DNA from 2 places in the Clostridium sp. LBM24168 genome. Region 1 is predicted to be linked to the other one. Evidence: riboswitches for the same ligand, from Rfam matches in the RefSeq annotation. Region 1 holds a riboswitch; the other holds the start of a gene.
The links. Region 1 has a riboswitch for cyclic di-AMP ahead of ACSVC9_RS09785 (cell wall hydrolase). Riboswitches for the same ligand answer to the same signal wherever they lie in the genome.
Positions count from the first base shown of each region.

Region 1 (4,867 bases):
CATTATAATTTATTTCTATGCTTCAAACAATTAACTTTATGTATGTAATTAAAGGATACAAATATACATTGTGTACATAATTCCAGCAAAACCAATAGTGTAATTATATTTGTCATTCAAACATATAATCTATTAATGCTTTTAGGAATCAAGGTGAGTTAATTTATGAATGACGACCAGTTTTTTACATTCAATGAATACATGAAAAAAGATGAAAATCTTCTTACAGCATCAATGGAAGACTACGTGGAAATGATATATAGATTATCAGTGAACACAGGTTTTACAAGAGTCCATGAATTATCTGATTCACTAAATGTACAACCTCCCTCAGTTACCAAAATGATACAAAAATTATCCAAATTGAAAATATTGAAATATGAAAAATACGGTGTCATAATGCTTGAAAAAAAAGGAATAAAAATAGCAAGGGACCTCATAAACAGACATAACACCATATCAAATTTTCTTGCACTATTGGGTGTAAAAGATGAAATGATTCTGCCCGAAACAGAAAAAATAGAACATACTATAAATAAACAAACCGTAAAGTGCTTCAATAACTATGTGAAATTTATGAAAAGCAATCCAGATATATATTTAAAATTTAAAAATTATATAAAATCGCCGACCTGATTAATCTATGTTATAATTATAACTAGTTGATCAACAGTATAAAACTTCACATAAAATTGGAGGGTTATTATGGATAATAAATTGGATGTATTAAAGAAAAATATCAAAGATCTTGGGAGTGCTGTCGTTGCATTTTCTGGAGGAGTTGACAGTACTTTTCTCCTGAAAGTTGCCCATGATGTTCTAGGTGACAATGTAATTGCAGTAACTGCAACATCCTCCACATATCCTAAGAGGGAACTCAATGAAGCTAAAAAATATGCAAAGATTATAGGTGTAAAGCATATAATTATAGAATCAGAAGAGCTGGATATAAAAGGATATGCACAGAATCCAGTAAACAGATGCTATTATTGTAAAAAAGAACTATTTTCAAAGCTTACAAATGTGGCAAAAAAAAATGAAATGGATTATGTAATGGACGGATCTAACCTGGATGACACAGGGGATTACAGACCCGGTATGGAAGCTGCAAAAGAGCTTGGAATAGTCAGTCCTTTAAAAAAAGCCGGACTTACTAAAAATGACATTCGAAAATTCTCAAGGGATATGGGACTGCCAACCTGGAATAAGCCATCCTTTGCATGTTTGTCTTCTAGATTTCCATATGGAAACGAAATCAACAGCAAAAAATTGAAAATGGTTGAAGATGCAGAACAATTTCTTCTTGATCTTGGCTTCAGGCAAGTAAGGGTAAGACACCATGGGCAGATAGCAAGAATTGAAGTAGCACCAGAAGAGAGAAGCAAATTTTTCAGTCTGGAACTTATGGACAAAATCGGAAATAAATTTAAAGGCATTGGCTTCACTTACGTGACTCTTGACATATTAGGCTATAAAACAGGCAGCATGAATGCAGTACTTGGTTCAATGCACAGTTCATAGTTTACAATTCACAATTAAAATAATATCCGGGAATATATTCCTGGATATTATTTTATTCCATTTAATTCTGTAATTTACTATAGTACATCATTATGACAGCAATTCCAAACATTTAATATAGATATACTCCCCAGATATTTGTTAGAATATCACATATAGACAAGCCTAAATTACCAGAAATGGAATGCGGGGGATCATATTTTATCAGGGGTGAATCTTTTTTTAAGTAGGGATATCCCGTCCCGAACCCGTCAACTAACCTCGCCGGCAAAATAAGGGGGAAATACAATGAATTTTAAGAAAATAAGAATTCTTCTATTTACTGCTGCCTTTTCAGCCATATCATTTACACAAGTACATGCAGCAAGCTATAAAGTTAAATCAGGTGACTCCCTGTTCAAAATAAGTATATTGTTTAAAAACAGTGTAGATTCCATAATAAAGAACAATAATCTGAAGTCCACCGTTATATATCCAAATCAGATATTAAATGTAGATTCCAGGACTTATACTGTACAAGCTTCCGACAGCCTCTATCTAATAGCTAAAAAATACAATATATCTGTGGATACATTGAAGGCAGCCAACAACAATGTAAATAATTATATTTATCCTGGACAGGTATTGAATATACCTTCAGGACATATTTTTATTGGTAGTACAAGTCAATCGAATGAATCCAAGCCTCTGGTTCCATATACCACAAGCGACCTTGACCTTTTGGCAAGACTGGTCAATGCTGAAGCACAAAGCGAACCTTATACAGCCAAGATAGGTGTAGCTGCCGTGGTTTTAAACAGAATAAAAAGCCCGGAATTTCCATCTACAATAAAAGATATAATATATGAAAAGTCCTATGGATATTATCAGTTTACTCCTGTAGAAAATGGTTGGATAAATAAAACACCTTCAGAGGATTCCAAAAAAGCCGCATATGATGCACTTCATGGTTCGGATCCAACAAAAGGTGCCATATATTATTTTGACGACAGTACCACAAACAAATGGCTGTGGTCAAGGAAAATAGCCTTGAGATCAGGTAAAATGGTATTTACCTATTAATAATTTGACTCTATAAATATCTTTCAGCTAATTTGTTAAAGCTGTCAAGGGATTTCTCTATCTTGTCATAGGATATACAATAAGCCAGTCTAAAATAACCAGGACATTTGAAAGATGAACCTGGAACTATCAGCAGATTGAATTTCTTAGCCTCTTTTGCAAATTCCACATCATCCGGAATAAGTGCTTTAGGGAAAAGATAAAAGGCACCTTCTGGCCTGATACATGAAAATCCTATTTTCACAAGATGATTGTACAGGAGATCCCTGTTTTTCTTATATATGTCTATATCAACTTTTGAATCAATGCATTTCCCTATTACTCTCTGAAACAATGATGGAGCATTTACAAATCCCAAAATTCTATTTGCCACATTGAGAGCAGACATTGTATCCTCAAAATCATCCATTTCACTGCTGCAGACTACATACCCTATTCTTTCTCCAGGCAGTGAAAGAGATTTGCTGTAGGAATATCCTACAAAGGAATTTCTATAGTAGTTCAATATGTATGGTACCTTTACACCATCATAAGCAATTTCCCTGTATGGTTCATCTGAAATTAAATATATGCTGCTATCCAATTCCTCTTGTTTTTTATTTAAGATATACGCCATATCTTTTATAAGTTTTTCCGAATAAATAATCCCGGTTGGATTATTGGGAGAATTTATTATTACAGCCTTTGTATTATTATTTATTTTATTTTCCAGTACATTCAAATCAGGCTCGAAGGTTTCGGAATTTGAAGGAACAATTACAAGTTTTCCATCAAAATTATCTACATAATTTTCATATTCTCCAAAAAAAGGCGAAAAAACAATAACTTCATCTCCAGGATTAATGATTGTCTTTAAAATTATGTTTAATCCTCCTGCCGCTCCACAGGTCATTATAAGATTGCTCTGAGTCAATTTCAATTTGTACTTTCTATTTAGGTTTTCAGCAATAATGCTTCTGACATCCTCGTAGCCGGAATTGCTCATATATCCATGAACAAGATTCGGGGATTCATCTTCAAGTATTTCAACTACTGAATTTTTTATGTCCTCTGGTGGTTTGACATTTGGATTACCCAGGCTGAAATCAAAAACATTTTCCTCTCCATAAATAGATGCCAACCTTTTTCCCTCTTCGAACATAGCCCTTACTATAGAGCTCCTTGATACATATTTCTTCATTTTTTCAGATATCATATTTTTTCACTCTCCATTATTGATTTATGACCTTCTATCCAGTCTACAAACTGAACTGCTGTCCTCGGGGAACGTCCGTTATACCACATCTCCCATTTGACAGCCTCCCTGTGAAGGGTTTCCCTGTCTATATTCAATTTTCTCTTCTTTACGATTCCATCTACAATTTCAAGATATTTTTTCTTATCAGGGGATACAAACACTATATTTATACCAAATCTGTCTGCCAGAGATAGCTTTTCCTGCCTACTGTCTCCTGAATGTATTTCTTCCTCGTTGTTTCGATCCTGGGATCCAAGTCTGTCACTAAAATACTCCTTTACAAGATGTCTTCTATTTGAGGTTGCATATATCAATATATTCTTTGATCTGCGTTCCAGTCCACCTTCAAGTACGGATTTAAGAGCAGTGTAACTCTCTTCATTGTCACCGAATACAAGATCATCTATAAATATAATAAATTTCTGAGGTTTATTTCTCAATTTCCTTATTATATCCGGAAAATCCGTAAGATAGGCCTTGGGAAGTTCTATCATTCGCAGTCCTAGACTATAGTATTTATTCAGTATTGCCTTTACTGTAGAAGATTTCCCGGTACCTCTATCGCCATGAAGCAATACGTTGTTTGCCGGAAATCCATTTAAAAATTGGAGTGTATTCTCTACTACGACTGACCGTTCTTCTTTATAACCTATAAGATCAGAAAGCTGAATTGGATCAGGATCGGTTATACTCTTAAATTTACCCTTCCCAGATTCATGTTCCCATACAAAAGCCCTGTATCTGGCAAAAATACCATACCCATAATCATGATGGAATTTTTTAAGATAATCAATACATTTCCTCCAATCATCGCTTGAGTAGAATTTTTCCTTTATGGATTCTATATAATCCGTGGCATCCTCATCCCGTGCGTTCTTATTATTCCACTCCGGCAGTTCTTCCACTACATACCTGCATTCATTATCCAGTATACCATGTGCAAGTACACCTTTTATCTCCGTACTGCTAATTCTAGCAGCAAGCTGAAGGTTTTTAAGATCATTGGATACAGCCTTTTCAATATTTAACCTCTCCTTTGAGAAAGGA
Region 1 is NZ_CP196861.1:1,982,639-1,987,505, forward strand. Features, by position in the region: gene ACSVC9_RS09775 (metal-dependent transcriptional regulator) at 166-636, shown strand; gene larE (ATP-dependent sacrificial sulfur transferase LarE) at 706-1,521, shown strand; cyclic di-AMP (ydaO/yuaA leader) riboswitch at 1,674-1,806, shown strand; gene ACSVC9_RS09785 (cell wall hydrolase) at 1,810-2,583, shown strand; gene ACSVC9_RS09790 (pyridoxal phosphate-dependent aminotransferase) at 2,594-3,778, opposite strand; gene ACSVC9_RS09795 (ATP-binding protein) at 3,775-4,867, opposite strand, start outside.

Region 2 (4,867 bases), 720 kb from region 1:
AAGCCATACTATATATTCAGAATCTACTCCATGCTGAACATTGTATGCAGGTTTTAGCTGACCGTTTTTCATGGCATCTTCTTTCATCCTCATAAAAGTTGCATCCTTATCCGTCTTCGAGTAGCTGTTACGCTTGCCGCAGGTATGGATTTTCTGTGTATACTCTTTCAGCTTATTAAGATATCCCTCAAGCTTTTCAATAGAACGTTGAATTGGATTTTTCCTTTTGCCAGATCCATGTACAAACTGTATATTTTCTTTATGCTTCAAGGCGTAAAGTTTCTTGCGTAACTTTTTTACGTGCTTTATTTTTACCTTATTTTGATATACAAGCTTTAGTCCGTACAGTTCTTCACATTCAGCCACAAAATCAGCTAATTTAGAAAGCAGTCTGGCTAAATTTTTTGAAACTGATCTTTTCCAGATAAAAGTATATTTGTTTGCACAAGCTTCTATCTTTGTACCGTCAATAAATACAGCATCACCTGATATTTCTCCAATCTCATAAAGGAAGTTTGTCATTTCGGCCATGATTGTTTCTGAACATGGAGCGAAATGAAGGCTGCGGAATCTAGCAAATGTAGAATGATCCGGTACTTGTGAACCTTCTAAGAGATACATAAAGTTCACGTCTCTTTTGCATGATTTCTCCATTTCTCTTGATGAATAATTATGATTCATATATGAGTAAAGTACAATCTTCAGCATCTGACGCGGTGTTGCCTGATTCTCCCTCATACGGGAGTAAGTCGAATACAAATCTGTTAAATCCATCTCCTCTACAAACTGACTTAGCAAATGCACCGAATCATTATCTGGTATCATGTAATCAATATTTAATGGAAGTTTTAATTGATAATTTCCACGATTTGAAGTATAATTTTTATGTAAATTAATGTATTTAGTCATATATTAATTTTACCATAAATCTTTCACTCTTCCGAGTGGGAGATTTATTTTTTACGTAAAAAACTGTCGCACTAATTTTTTTTAGTGCGACAGCCCCTTTATATTTATCATCGGATGTATTTAATCTGCTGCAAAAAAGACATGATGCCCTATATATTTAACGTTTCTTTTGCCTATATCTTTCATCCATGTTGATGTAGCTATTTTTGGATTGTAAAAAAATACTGCCTTGTTTGTTGGGTCAGCCCCTTTTAGTGCCTTTGATACTGCATTGTAGTTATTTTGATTTGGAACTACGTTTATATTTCCATTTCTAACACAAGAAAAAGCACCTTTTTGTTTTATTACTTCTTCTACAGTTTTTGGAAATTTTGGGTATTTCAATCTGTTTAGTATAACAGAAGCTACAGCAACCTGGCCTTCAAAAGGTTCACAGTTACTTTCAGCATATACAACTTTTGCCATTAGATCTACGTCTTTTTGAGTTATATATAATTTTTGATTTGAGTAGTTAAATACCTGAACTATCTCTTCCTCTTCATTGAAAAGGTTAATATCTTTTTTGCTTATAGAAATTGCTGATATTTTTTCCAATGGAGTAAAGAGCATCAATAATAAACATACAAAACAAAAAAATTTTTTCAAATAAAATCCTCTCCTTATTACCTGCGGGGTTAGCTGACGGGTTCGGTAAAGGCATAACCTACGTAAAATACGATTCACCCCAAGTGTTTTTTTTGGTTTCCCCGTGTTTTTTTGTTAAACTTAGGCTAATGATATTGTATCCGTTTTATAAAAAAAAATACGGATTTATTAAAATTTTATAAAATACTTTTTACCTCAGATATAATTAATATTAAATAGTGTATAATTGTAAATAGATATTTTATAAGGATGGTGGGATGCTTGGAATTGCTGCAAATGCTTGTAAATTCAATAAAATATATAAGTTTGTCATCCATAATGGATATACTTGTAGTATCCTATATTTTATATAAAGCGTATATGCTTATGAAGGAAACTAGGGCAGAGCAACTTATAAAAGGTATAGTACTTTTAATATTCTTAATACCAATAAGCAGTCTGTTTAATTTGACAATGTTAAACTGGATACTTACAAAAACGTTAACAATAGGTGTTCTTTCAGTTGTTATTATATTTCAGCCGGAAATCAGGAGTGCACTTGAACACCTAGGAAGAACTGCTTTTACAGATAAACATATTTTTGACGATGAAGAAGCTATGATAAAAATTATAACTGAAATTGTAAATGCGGTGGAAAATTTATCAAGGAGCAAAACTGGAGCGTTAATTATAATAGAGCAGATTACAGGACTTGAAGATATAATAAAGACAGGAACGAGGCTTGATGCTATATTATCTTCTGCACTGCTGGAGAATATATTTGTAGTTAATACTCCACTTCATGATGGAGCTACTGTTGTGAAAAATGATAGAATAGCTGCTGCTGGATGTTTTCTGCCACTTACTGATAACGAAAATTTAAATAAGAAATTAGGTACCAGACATAGAGCAGGAATTGGAATATCCGAGAAATCAGATGCTTTAGTAATTATCGTATCTGAAGAAACTGGAATTATTTCACTTGCAGTGCATGGGAGAATTACAAGGGATTATACAAAAGATAGATTGCGAAATTTATTGATCCGCATAATGAAAAACAGATCTGAAAAGCAATCGGGATTTAGGGGGAAGGTGAATAAATGGAAACAAAAATTTCACAGAACCAAATCTTTATAAAGATCTGTTGTGTTATTACATCGTTTGTTCTATGGCTTTACATATTTAATGTTGAAAATCCTATAAGACAAAGAAAAATTGTTGTTCCTGTAAAAATAGTCAATAAAACTGCACTTTCTCAATCAAATCTTGTACAAATAGAGGATAAAAACTATGAAGTATCTCTTGATATAAAAGGAAATGCTTCTGATGTATTTTCAATAAAACCTCAAGATTTTAAACTAGAATGTGATTTAAGTTCTTATGTGATGAAAAAAGGAGAAAATAATATACCTGTAAAGATTAAAAAGAGTCCTGACAACATAAGCATAGTAAATAATGGCAATTTATGGGTGGCAATGGAATTGGATAGTATTGTAAAGAAGACTTTTCCCATAAAGCTTATTATAGATGGTGAAACTAAAAATGGACTTCATGCGGTGAAACCCGTATTAAATGTAAAAAAAGCTGTGGTATCAGGACCATCAAGTGTAGTCTATAATTTAAGTAATGTAGTTGCAAGATATAACATAGGAAGTATTACCAAAAGTGTAAATGTCAAAGTTACTCTTGAGGCTGAGGATCTATCTGGAGCTATTGTGAAAAATGTTAATATAAATCCTAAATATGTAAATATAAATATACCTGTTGGAAATGTTAAAAGTGTACCTGTAGAAATTAAGACTGTTGGTAAAGTTCAGGATAATTTGATACTTAGCTCCATAGTGTCTTATCCTGACAAAGTAGATATATCTGGTAATTATGATATTATTTCCAGTATAGGTACTTTGGATACGGAACCGTTGAATCTGGACAAAATTTCCAATAGTGGTAGTGTGGATATGAAATTAATTGTACCTAATGGAGTTAATCTTATAAACAGCAATGGTTATGTAATTCTGAAAGTGGAAGTATCAAAAAGCAAGGATTCAAATAAGATTTCGGAAAAAAGCTTTAGTCTAAAAATAAACGTAGAGAATTTAAGTAATAATTATACAGCAAAACTTGATAATAGCAATTCTTCAATTGTAGTTTCGGGCAGTGATAATATTTTAAATAATCTAGATGAAAATGCTATACACTGCTTTGTAGATTTGTCTTCTATGTCTTATGGAGAAAGGGATGTTCCTTTAAATGTCACTCTTCCAGAGGGAGTATCCTTGATATCCAAAAACCCACAAAATGTGAAGGTTGTTATAAGCAAAAAAACAGCGGAGGTTGAAAATGCCAATTAAAATAAATAACTTGACCATAAATCTTGATGAAGATCTAAAAATTTTAAAAAATGAAGCTGCTAAAAAATTGAATATAGATGAAACAAGTATAGAAAAATTTAGAATACTAAGAGAGTCTGTAGATGCTAGAAGGAAAAACAAGATAAAATTTAATTATATTGTAGAGGTTCAAACCCAAAATGAGAAAAAACTGATGAATAAAATTCATGACAAGAATGTAGTATTCAATGAAAACAAGCAATATAATGTAAAATTTGGAACAAAAAAATTAACTAATAGACCTGTTATAGTTGGAATGGGACCTGGAGGAATGTTTGCAGGTCTTATACTGTCTAAATTTGGGTATAAACCTTTCATAGTGGAAAGGGGAGAAAAAGTAGAAGATAGAAAAAAGACTATAGAAAAATTTTGGAATACAGGACAGTTAAATCCAGAATCGAATGTACAATTTGGCGAAGGCGGAGCAGGCACTTTTTCAGATGGAAAGCTTACTACAAGAACAAAAGACAGCAGATGCAGAATTGTATTTGAAACTTTTGCAAGGTATGGAGCGCCTGAAGAAATATTGTACAGCGGCAAGCCGCATATTGGAACTGATATATTAAAGAGTGTAGTAAGAAATATAAGAAATGAAATAGAAAAAAATGGTGGGGAAATATTATTTAATACAAAATTTAATGACCTTAAAGTTAAAAATGGTAAACTTGAGTCAATTACCATAGATAAAGAAGAAATACCTTGTGATGATTTGGTGCTTGCTATAGGACATAGCTCAAGAGATACGTATAAAATGTTGTTTAATAAGAATATATTTATGGAGCAAAAGCCCTTCGCCGTTGGTGTAAGAGTTGAACATCTTCAGCACATGATAGATGTAAATCAGTATGGTAAATATGCAGGTCATCCAAGACTTGGTGCATCAGATTATAGACTTACTTCAAGAGGTAAAAACGGAAGAGGAGTATATAGCTTTTGTATGTGTC
Region 2 is NZ_CP196861.1:2,706,596-2,711,462, reverse strand. Features, by position in the region: gene ACSVC9_RS13405 (IS1182 family transposase) at 1-909, opposite strand, end outside; gene ACSVC9_RS13400 (cell wall hydrolase) at 1,030-1,554, opposite strand; cyclic di-AMP (ydaO/yuaA leader) riboswitch at 1,558-1,691, opposite strand; gene cdaA (diadenylate cyclase CdaA) at 1,816-2,670, shown strand; gene ACSVC9_RS13390 (CdaR family protein) at 2,634-3,884, shown strand; gene ACSVC9_RS13385 (NAD(P)/FAD-dependent oxidoreductase) at 3,874-4,867, shown strand, end outside.
Region 2: linked by a shared signal. The riboswitch ahead of ACSVC9_RS13400 (cell wall hydrolase) and the one ahead of ACSVC9_RS09785 (cell wall hydrolase) in region 1 are both predicted to bind cyclic di-AMP.